2 linked regions of the Zobellia nedashkovskayae genome follow. The protein of the gene in region 1 interacts with the protein of each later gene in a pairwise test. Links are inferred from orthologs where the notes say so. Each region holds a gene or a part of one and is shown on either strand. Other genes may lie near its edges.

Region 1 (5,034 bases):
TGTTTTTTTACGGTCCCAAATTAACTACCACAAAGAAATAGCGCCTTTTGCCAGAAGGCCTCTAACCACCTTGTTAATTGAAACCACCCAAAGCATCCTTAAAGTAAAAGCAGGTTATGCATTTATTTTTGTAAACTTCTTGCTATTAGGTCTTAGCGGTGTTTTAATCTATAGATTATCCCTTATTCTTAAGGCTACCAAAAAACAAGGGCTAATTAACATGATGGTGTTTTTTACCTCATTTTCAATTTTGTTTGCTTTTTTTCCTCCAGTATTCACCTACGATGAACCGTTGCAATACTGTTTTCTTCTAACAGCCTTTATGGCTTTTGTACGCCGAAGGTGGTTTTGGTATGTAATCTTGTTCACTTTAGCCCTTATTGCCCGTGAAACCAGCATTTTACTACTTCCTGCATTTATTTTACTGTTACCAGGAACCCAAAATCATCCAAGGAAAAAACTGTGGCCTAACCTTAAAAAAAACAGTCTGCTTATTCTATCTCCTATTTTTTTCTACGGATGTTATATTGTCTTTTTCATTTACCACCAAAGACTACTACACGCTACCCATACTGAAATAGCTAGCAGGTACTCTTGTTTTCTGGAGAATATTGAAAGTTTAAAAAATATCGTCGAGTCCGTTGTATCAATTTTCATTACTGTAGGGCCGTTTCTATATTTTACTTATTTCTATTTGAAACGAAAAAACAATGATGCTTGGCAAAACAGCTTTGTTTATGCCTTCCTATTGACTTTAATAATAAATACACCTCTGGTTTTCATGACCGCATTTGCTAGAGAATCACGCTTATTTGCCTTACCCTTGCTATTTATTTGGCCTATGTTCATGCAACTTTTTGGCAGCGACATGAAACCTCTATTTGTAAAAAAAACATACCAAGAGCTTTTCAGAAACAAGAAAATAGTATTTCTGTTTGGAGCCCTTACTTTGGTGAGTTTTCTATTTTGTTTTGTGTACTACCCTAGTCTTGGCTTAGGAGCCAACACGTATTTTTCGGAATATTTATTTGTAGTTATTTTTGTACTGTCCTTTCACTATTGCACGTACAAATTTTTAGGCCATAGAAAGTAGTTCTATGCCCTTTATATAAATCCGATTAAGATTTAAACAAGATTATTCTACCAATTCTAGAAATTCACCTTCAGTAACGATGGGTACATTAAGTGATTCTGCTTTGGCTCGTTTGCTTGGCCCCATTTTGTCACCAGCTACCAGATAAGCTGTTTTTGAGGATATGCTTGAACCTACTTTACCGCCATTACTTTCAATGATTTTCTTGAGTTCATTACGGCTTACGGTCTCGAACACCCCAGAAACCACAATAGTGAGTCCTTTTAGTTTATCCGTTTGGTTTTCCAATTGCTCCTCGGAAAGGGAAAATTGTAAACCATAAGCTTTTAAACGGGCTATAATCTCACGGTTATTTTCGTTATTAAAAAACTCTACAACAGAACTCGCAATACGCCCACCAATTTCATCAACAGCTACCAGACTTTCTTCGGAGGCATCCATTAACGCATCAATATTTTTATAAGCTCTGGCTAGTTTCTTAGCTACCGTTTCACCAACAAAGCGAATGCCCAAGCCAAAAAGAACACGTTCAAAAGGAATCTTAACAGACTCCGCAACACCCTTTACCAAGTTTTCGGCAGACTTCTCCGCCATTCTTTCCAAAGGCAAAACTTGTTCTTTGGTCAGCGTGTATAAATCTGCGTAATTATCTATGAGTCCTTCTTTATAAAGAAGTTCTACGGTCTCACTTCCCAAGCCCTCTATATCCATTGCCTTACGGGATATAAAATGTTGAATTCGTCCAGTAATCTGCGGAGGACAACCATAATAATTCACGCAATAGTGTTTTGCATCGCCTTCTGTACGTACCAAAGGTTCATGACACTCCGGACAATGCGTAATATATTCCGTTGGTTTTGAATCTTGAGGACGCTTTTCAAAATCTACACCAACTATTTTTGGTATGATTTCTCCTCCCTTTTCAACAAAAACGGTATCACCTTCACGAATATCAAATTTTGCAATCTGATCGGCATTGTGTAACGACGCCCTTTTTACGGTGGTTCCCGCCAAAAGCACTGGCTCCAGGTTAGCCACCGGAGTTATTGAACCTGTACGCCCTACTTGATACGTGATTTCGTTAAGCAGCGTTGAAACCTGCTCTGCCTTAAATTTGTAAGCCATGGCCCAACGTGGCGATTTTGAGGTAAAACCCAATTCATCTTGATGCTGGATACTGTTTATTTTTACCACTACCCCATCCGTTTCATATGGCAAATTATGCCGTCCTGAATCCCATTGGTTTACAAATGCCATTACTTCATCTGTTGAACGGCTCAATTTTGCAACTTCAGGGACTTTAAATCCCCATTCTCTTGCTTTTTCAAGCATCTGCCATTGTGAAGTTATGCCTGTATTCTGACCTACGATACTATATAAAAGACAGTCTAAAGGTCTTTGAGCGACCGCTGCACTATCCTGTAATTTTAAACTTCCAGAAGCCGTATTTCTAGGATTCATATAAGGGTCCTCCCCATTTTCAATACGCTCGGCATTCATTTGCGCAAAACCTTCAAAAGGCAATACAATTTCTCCTCTGATATCAAATTTTGGTGGGTAATCACCTTTTAATTGTAATGGCACCGACTTTATGGTTTTTACGTTCGTGGTTACGTCGTCTCCTTGAAAACCATCACCACGAGTAACAGCTCGCACCAATTTTCCATCTTCGTAGGTAATACTAATAGAAGCTCCATCATACTTCAATTCACAAACAAACTCCACTTCTGCATCGCCCAAAATGCGCTGCATACGCTTTTCCCAATCCTCAAGGTCTTCTTTTGAATAAGAATTATCTAACGAGTACATGCGCTCATTATGCACTACTGTTTCAAAATTTTTGGTAACCCCACCCCCAACACGTAAAGTTGGCGAACTTGCATCATAAAATTCCGGATGTTTGGCTTCAAGTGCCTGTAATTCTTTTAGTTTGGTATCAAACTCATAATCGGATATGGTAGCGTTGTCAAGCACGTAGTAATTATGGTTATGCTCTCGTAGTTCTTGACGAAGGGACTCTATTTGTTCTTTTATCTGCATTTTCTAACTCAGTATTTCTGTAATCTTAATGTATGCTTTTGAGGAAGTTTTGATTTATATCACCCCAAAATGCCCTTTGTCATTCGGTCGTTACCAAATATATCTTTTCGGACTTCAATTTCTATAAAATTATGTTGATGTAAAAGTGCTTCCGTTTCTTTTGCTAAATATTGATTGATTTCAAAAAAAAGCAATCCTTTCTCTGATAGATTCTGTTTCGCCATTTCCGTTATCGCTTTATAAAATACCAATGGATTTTCATCTGAAACAAAAAGCGCTAATTCAGGTTCATGTTCCAACACGTTTTTATGCATTTCTCTCTTTTCCATCTCTCTAACATAAGGAGGATTAGAGACTATAACATCAAAATTTGAAGCAAATCCATCGAAATTCAAAATATCGGCATGAACAAACTCGACTTTTAAGGCGTTTCGTTCTGCATTCCTTTTAGCTATTTCCAGCGCTTTTTTAGAAACATCCAGCGCAAAAATTTTGGCATCGGGTAAAAGTTTCGCCAATGTAATAGCAATACATCCACTCCCTGTTCCAATATCTAAAATTCGTAATCCTGATTTTCTTTCTGGCTGATTGGTTTTAACCTTCTCTACAATCCAGCGAATAAGGTCTTCCGTTTCCGGTCTAGGAATAAGTACATTCTCGTTTACCTCAAAATAAAGGTCCATGAAATTTGTACTTCCTATTATATATTGAACAGGCCGTTGTAACTTAAGTCCTGATAAGGCCTCAAAAAGCGGCTGTTCCTCCTCTTTTGTCAAAGTTAGATTAGGCTGCAAGGCCAAAACAAAACGCTGCAACTTAAGGTAATGCTCTATAAGCAGATAAAAGAAACTATCTACCTCCTCTTTTGCATATAATTCATCTAACTCTTTGTGATAAATATTCTTTATTTCTTTTAAGACCATTAAATATTGGAGCTATACATTATAATTTAGCGAGCATATACACTGGACATGAATAATGACCCGTATCTCCCAACGGCTTATCTATATACTCAAATCCCATTTTTGCATAAAGCTTTTGAGCTGCTTTCATGTAAGGCATGGTTTCCAAATAGATTTTTTCAAAATTGAATTCCTTTGCCTTCTCAAGACATTTCTGCAACATTTCAGAACCAATCCCTCGTCCTCTTGCTTCCTCTAAAAAATACATTTTCTGCAGTTCGCAAATATTGTCCTTGCTGTTCTCTAATTGAGAAATTCCGGCGCAGCCCAAAATAGTTTCATTTTCTTCTACAACAAAATATGCCGCACGTGGTTTATCATAATTTTCGAACATTTGATCAAGCGTTACATCTGCGTAAGCAGTGCCTACTTTTGGCGCACCTAAATCCACTAATACCTTACGAATCAACGTTGCTATTTGCTCGTTATCCTCTTTTCTTATGTTACGAATGTTCACTGCACCCATTTCCAATAAATAAAATTCTATTTTTACAGCGTGAAGATACGTAGAAATGTGCGTATGTTACCTCTTTAAAATACCGTGAACTAGCCCATGTTGAACAACAAAACCCTTCCACAAAACACTTTTTCCAAAGATGAAGCTTACATGCTTCGTTGCTTGGAAATAGCTAAAAATGGCTTGGGAACCACTGCTCCTAACCCTATGGTAGGTGCCGTAATCGTTCATGAAGACAAAATTATTGGTGAGGGTTTCACGAGTCCGTACGGTGGACCACATGCCGAAGTGAACGCCATAAACTCAGTTGCGGACAAAGAACTACTTAAGCATGCTACTATTTACGTTACTCTGGAACCATGTTCACACCACGGTAAGACTCCGCCTTGCGCTGATTTAATTGCCAAACATGGTATTCCAAGAGTTGTAATTGGTCTTATAGACCCACATACAAAAGTAGCTGGCAAAGGAATAGAAAAACT
Region 2 (5,723 bases), 3.6 Mb from region 1 along the record:
TCAAAGCGGTTGCTGCATGAAGTACAACTGTAAATAAAAGGCTTTCTTCAGGAACGGAATTGTCACCTAAAATAGCTTTTCCTAATTCTAAATGTCCACTTGATGATACAGGTAAAAATTCGGTCAATCCTTGAATGATACCGAGAATGATTGCGTCTAGCGTCTCCAAAATTATTTTTTCTTCTTATGAGGATTCAACAATATGGCATATATCTCAATACCTAATCCAATTAATACTAGGGTAGGTGCTAAGCGTATTCTTCTAAAGCTGTAGATGTCTTCATTAAATACGTTAGGGTCGTCACTGCCACCACCACTCATGAGTATAAAGCCTAAGGCTATAAATGCAAGACCCACAAAAAAGAAGGTATAGTTCTTTTTTTGAAAAATGAATTCTTGTTTATCCTGCTGGCCTGTATGTTCTACTTGTTTCTTACCCATGCTGCAAATTTAACGAAGTTCTACTTAAAAAAGTTTATGGTCGTAAAGGTTTATTGTTAGGATGTTCTTAATAGTAAAGTTCATCGGTTCGGAGGTTCAAAAACCGTTGTGTCGCGAAAAAAGTACTGATTAACGAGATGAATATTCCTAAAATAAAGATGGCTCCGTAGAGAATACCTAATAGCTCAAGGTCTTTAAAAAGCTCTAGTTCAGGGAAGTTTTGGTCTAAATAATACAATGCTCCCGTTAGCGCTAAAAGTGCAGTTAGGGCACCTAGAATCCCCAGTTTAATATTCATCCAAATAAAAGGCCTACGTATAAAAGTCTTTGTAGCACCTACCATTTGCATGGTTTTGATGATAAAACGTTTGGAGTAAATGCTCAAACGGATGGAGCTGTTGATAAGTAAAATAGCGATAAAAGTAAGAACGCCGCTGGCAATCAAAATCCAAAAACTGATACGTTTTACATTTTCGCTCAACAGACCAACTAAAGGTTTATCATAACTAACTTCTTCCACATAGGTCTTTTTGGCAAGATTGGTAGCTAAAGAATCTATTTCTTGTGGTGTAACAAAATCTGCTCTTAACTGCACATCAATGGAGTTTTTAAGCGGATTGTAACCTAAGAAATTCTGAAAGTCCTCGCCTATTTCCTCACTATGTTGCTTGGCGGCATCTTCTTTGGAAACAAAGACAGCACTTTTAGTGTGTTCTTCTTGTAAGAGGTTTTTTTGGAGTTGGTCTATTTCAGACTCTTTTGCTTCGTCCTTTAAAAAGATAGAAATAGTGATTTGCTCTTTAAAATGATCTGCCATTTTTTTGGTATTGATAACCAAAAGCCCCAAAATACCCAGTAAAAATAATACCAAAGCAATACTCAGTACCACCGAAAAATACGATGATATTAATTTTTGTTTCTGGTACTGTTCAAAAGACTTGCCCATAATCGCGTATACAGGCGTAAATTTAGGAAAGTAAATTGAATAAACTTATTTTTGGCGAACATTGAAAAGAAAGATATCAGCATGCACTACGATTTCAAGGAAATAGAGAAAAATTGGCAAGACTTTTGGGCCAAAAACCAGACGTTTAAAGCCGAAAATAATTCCGATAAGCCAAAATACTATGTTTTGGATATGTTTCCTTACCCCTCGGGTGCCGGTTTGCACGTAGGGCATCCGCTTGGTTATATTGCAAGTGATATTTATGCACGCTACAAAAGGCATAAAGGTTTTAATGTTTTACATCCGCAAGGGTATGATTCTTTTGGTTTGCCTGCAGAGCAATATGCAATTCAAACAGGGCAGCATCCTGCAGTAACTACCGCTGCTAATATTAAAACATATAGAAGGCAGTTAGATCAATTAGGCTTTTCTTTTGATTGGAGCAGAGAGGTGCGTACTTCTAGTCCGGAGTATTACAAATGGACGCAGTGGATATTCATTCAAATATTCAATTCTTGGTATAACAAGGATACGGATAAGGCGGAAGATATAGAAACGTTGATTTCTAAATTTTCTGCGGATGGTAATGCCAATGTAAACGCTGTTTGTGACGATGATATAGAATTTTTTTCTGCGGATGATTGGAAAGCTTTCTCTATTGTTAAAAAACAAGAAATATTATTACAATATAGATTAACGTATTTGGCAGATACTGAAGTAAACTGGTGTCCGGCACTAGGTACGGTATTGGCAAATGATGAAATTGTAAACGGTGTGTCAGAACGTGGTGGTCATCCGGTTATCCGTAAAAAGATGACCCAATGGAGTATGCGTATTTCTGCATATGCTCAGCGTTTGTTAGACGGATTGAATACGGTAGATTGGCCACAACCATTAAAAGATTCGCAAACGAATTGGATTGGTCGTTCTCAAGGAGCTTCAGCAGTTTTCAACGTAAAGGACCACGATGAAAAAATAGATGTTTTTACAACCAGACCCGATACTATTTTTGGGGTAAGTTTTATGACTTTGGCTCCAGAGCATGAATTGGTTTCCAAAATAACGACTGCAGCCCAAAAAGCTGAGGTACAAGCGTATATAGAAGCAACTGCAAAACGTTCGGAACGCGACCGTATGGCAGATGTGAAAACTATTTCAGGTGCTTTTACCGGTGCCTATGCAGAACATCCATTTACAAAAGAACCTATTCCAATCTGGATTGGGGACTATGTATTGGCGGGTTATGGAACTGGAGCGGTAATGTCCGTTCCATGTGGTGATCAACGAGATTATGACTTCGCGAAGCATTTTAATATTCCTATTCCGAATATTTTTGAAGGCGTAGACATTTCGGAGGAGGCATATGCAGATAAGGATAAAACGGTCATTGCTAATTCTGATTTCCTAAACGGATTGCCGTATAAGAAAGCTATGAAATTAGCAATCTATGAATTGGAAAAATTAGGACAAGGAGAGGGAAAAATTAATTACCGATTACGTGATGCCGTATTCAGTCGTCAACGCTATTGGGGAGAACCTTTCCCGGTGTATTATGTAGATGGTATGCCGCAAATGATTGCAAAAGAATTTCTGCCTATTGCGTTGCCAGAAGTTGAAAAATATTTACCCACCGAGACAGGAGAACCGCCATTAGGTAATGCTGAGGTTTGGGCTTGGGATACGGTAACCAATACCGTTGTAAACAACAGTGAAATAAATAATTCCACTGTGTTTCCGTTGGAATTAAATACCATGCCGGGTTGGGCTGGTAGCTCGCAGTATTTCAATAGGTACATGGATCCGCATAATGAGAATGAAATTTTCTCTAAGGAAGCAATTGACTACTGGCAAGATGTAGATTTATACATTGGCGGTAGTGAGCATGCTACAGGCCACTTGTTGTATAGCCGTTTCTGGCAGAAGTTTATGTTCGATAAAGGTTTGGTGCCCAAAGATGAGTTTGCTAAAAAGCTTATCAATCAGGGGATGATTACTGGGACTAGTGCTTTTGTTTATAAGGTTGCATATGAGGTGAGTATAATTGTTGATGGTTATTATGATGAAAAGGAGATAAGTGATTTTCAATCAAAAGTTATAAGCGATAACCCAGTATTTATTTCTAAAAATGTTAGAGACAAAATTGTAAGTTGTGATAAGGCTGAGTTCAAAAACTTAACTGAGTCCGTAAAACAGATGACAAATAAGGTTGGAGAAAAGTTGGCTGAGAGGTTTCCTGAATCACAAATCGAAATTCGTTTGTGGACAGGGCAGAGTTTTGATATGCCTTTACATGCAGATGTATCTTTCGTCAATTCTTCGGATGAGTTAGATATTGAAGGATTTAAAAAATGGAGATTAGAATACGCTGATGCAGAATTCATCACTGAAGAAGATGGAACGTTTAAAGTATCTCGCGAGGTAGAAAAAATGTCCAAGTCCAAATACAATGTTGTAAATCCAGATGCCATTTGTGAGGAATACGGGGCAGATTCATTGCGTTTGTATGAAATGTTCTTGGGGCCTTTGGAGCAATCCAAACCTTGGAACACGGCAGGTATTACAGGAGCGCATGGTTTCTTGAAAAAACTTTGGCGTTTGTATCATTCAGGTGCAGAAGGTGCTTTTGCAGTTTCAGAAGATGAGCCATCAAAAGACAGCTACAAGACCTTACATAAAACCATTAAAAAGGTAGAAGAAGATATAGAGAACTTTAGTTTTAATACATCGGTATCTACTTTTATGATTGCGGTGAACGAATTGGGTGCTCAGAAATGTAATAGTAGAAAGGTGTTAGAGCCGTTGGCTATTTTAGTATCGCCTTATGCACCTCATATTGCAGAAGAACTTTGGAAGCAATTAGGTCATGAAGGTTCAATTTCTACGGTAGACTTTCCAAAATTTGAGGAGAAGTACTTGGTGGAAAGTAGTAAAGAATATCCGGTTTCTTTTAATGGAAAAATGCGTTTTAAACTAGAGCTTCCTTTAGATTTAAGCAAAGATGAAATTGAAGCAGCGGTTATGGCCCATAAAAAAACAGCGCAGCAGTTACAAGGGCGTACGCCTAAGAAAGTAATTGTAGTACCAGGTAAAATTATAAATATCGTAGGGTAAGTATCAGGCATACGGCCACCAACTAAGCATAGCAAATGGATAAGATTGAAATTCTTGGAATGGTGGCCGCTGTTTTAACAACGGCCGGTTATGTGCCGCAGGTCTACAAAACGTGGCGTGATAAGTCCACTAAGGACATTTCACGTAGTACATACCTCATTCTTTTTTTAGGAGTCGTCTTGTGGTTTACATACGGACTTATGATTAACAGCCTACCAGTTACTTTGGCAAATGCTATAACAGGTTGTCTTCTTTTCTTCATGTTAGTATTGAAATTCAAGTACAAATAACCCATAGACATTTTGGCAGAATGATTACCTGAAATCACGCCAAAAGAAATTGGCGGGGTTTTTGCTTTCCAATATAACAGATAATTAAACGTTTGTTAATCAAAGCTGCCTCATTGAGCGTAGTCGAAATGAGCGCAGTCGAGGTGAGAGTTTTTGATTATCTTTAAATTCAAACTTTAAAAAGAATAAAATTATGATGGGATATTATATATTAATCGGAGCAATAGCTTTGGTAAGCTGGCTGGTGAGCAGGAAGCTCAAGAGCAAGTTTAAATTTTACTCCAATGTACATTTAAGCAATGGCATGAGTGGTGCCGAGATTGCCGAAAAAATGTTGGCAGATAATGGTATTCGTGATGTAAAGGTAGTTTCTACTGCAGGTATGCTAACGGATCACTATAACCCAAAGAATAAAACAGTAAATCTAAGTGAAGGTGTTTATAACCAAAGAAATGCCGCCGCCGCCGCAGTAGCGGCTCATGAATGTGGTCATGCTGTGCAGCATGCGCAAGCTTACCGATGGTTAACCATGCGTTCAAAATTAGTACCAGTTGTTAGTGTTACTTCCGGCATGTCTATGTGGGTTGTTTTTGGTGGCCTTATGTTAGGTGCGGCAGCAGGTGTAGGTTTTGGATACTGGGTGGCAGTAGCTGGTCTTGTTATGATGGGTATGGCAACTTTGTTCAGTTTTATAACCTTACCCGTAGAATATGATGCCAGTAATCGTGCCTTAGCTTGGTTGAAAGCTAAAAATGTGGTAACGCCAGAAGAATATAAAGGTTCAGAAGATGCTTTAAAATGGGCTGCACGTACCTATTTGGTTGCAGCAATTGGTTCATTGGCCACTTTGGTCTATTGGGGCATGCAAGTGCTTGGTGGTAGGGATTGATTTTCGAAATCTATTAATATACAAAAAGGCTGTCTAGAAATTTTTA

What was found.
Region 2: the proteins of ligA (region 1) and IWB64_RS03965 interact in binary tests that used the Escherichia coli proteins (3 or more experiments, as listed by UniProt). The link is inferred for Zobellia nedashkovskayae from one-to-one orthologs.

What each region holds. Positions count from the first base shown.
Region 1 is NZ_JADDXR010000002.1:4,553,828-4,558,861, forward strand. The notes cover bases 635-3,571. They hold ligA (NAD-dependent DNA ligase LigA), read right to left. Parts: upstream 3,134-3,571; coding sequence 1,136-3,133; downstream 635-1,135. Other genes in these bases: IWB64_RS18755 (hypothetical protein), read left to right, coding at 635-1,093; prmC (peptide chain release factor N(5)-glutamine methyltransferase), read right to left, coding at 3,193-3,571. Also shown: more of IWB64_RS18755, read left to right, coding at 1-634; more of prmC, read right to left, coding at 3,572-4,056; IWB64_RS18770 (GNAT family N-acetyltransferase), read right to left, coding at 4,076-4,561; bifunctional diaminohydroxyphosphoribosylaminopyrimidine deaminase/5-amino-6-(5-phosphoribosylamino)uracil reductase RibD, read left to right, coding at 4,649-5,034. UniProt on the Escherichia coli protein: DNA ligase that catalyzes the formation of phosphodiester linkages between 5'-phosphoryl and 3'-hydroxyl groups in double-stranded DNA using NAD as a coenzyme and as the energy source for the reaction.
Region 2 is NZ_JADDXR010000002.1:927,541-933,263, reverse strand. Bases 1,073-4,698 are described here. They hold IWB64_RS03965 (leucine--tRNA ligase), read left to right. Parts: upstream 1,073-1,468; coding sequence 1,469-4,498; downstream 4,499-4,698. Other genes in these bases: IWB64_RS03960 (SemiSWEET family sugar transporter), read left to right, coding at 4,534-4,698; IWB64_RS03970 (cell division protein FtsX), read right to left, coding at 1,073-1,387. Outside these bases: IWB64_RS03980 (undecaprenyl-diphosphate phosphatase), read right to left, coding at 1-169; IWB64_RS03975 (DUF3098 domain-containing protein), read right to left, coding at 172-441; more of IWB64_RS03970, read right to left, coding at 509-1,072; more of IWB64_RS03960, read left to right, coding at 4,699-4,788; IWB64_RS03955 (zinc metallopeptidase), read left to right, coding at 4,982-5,677.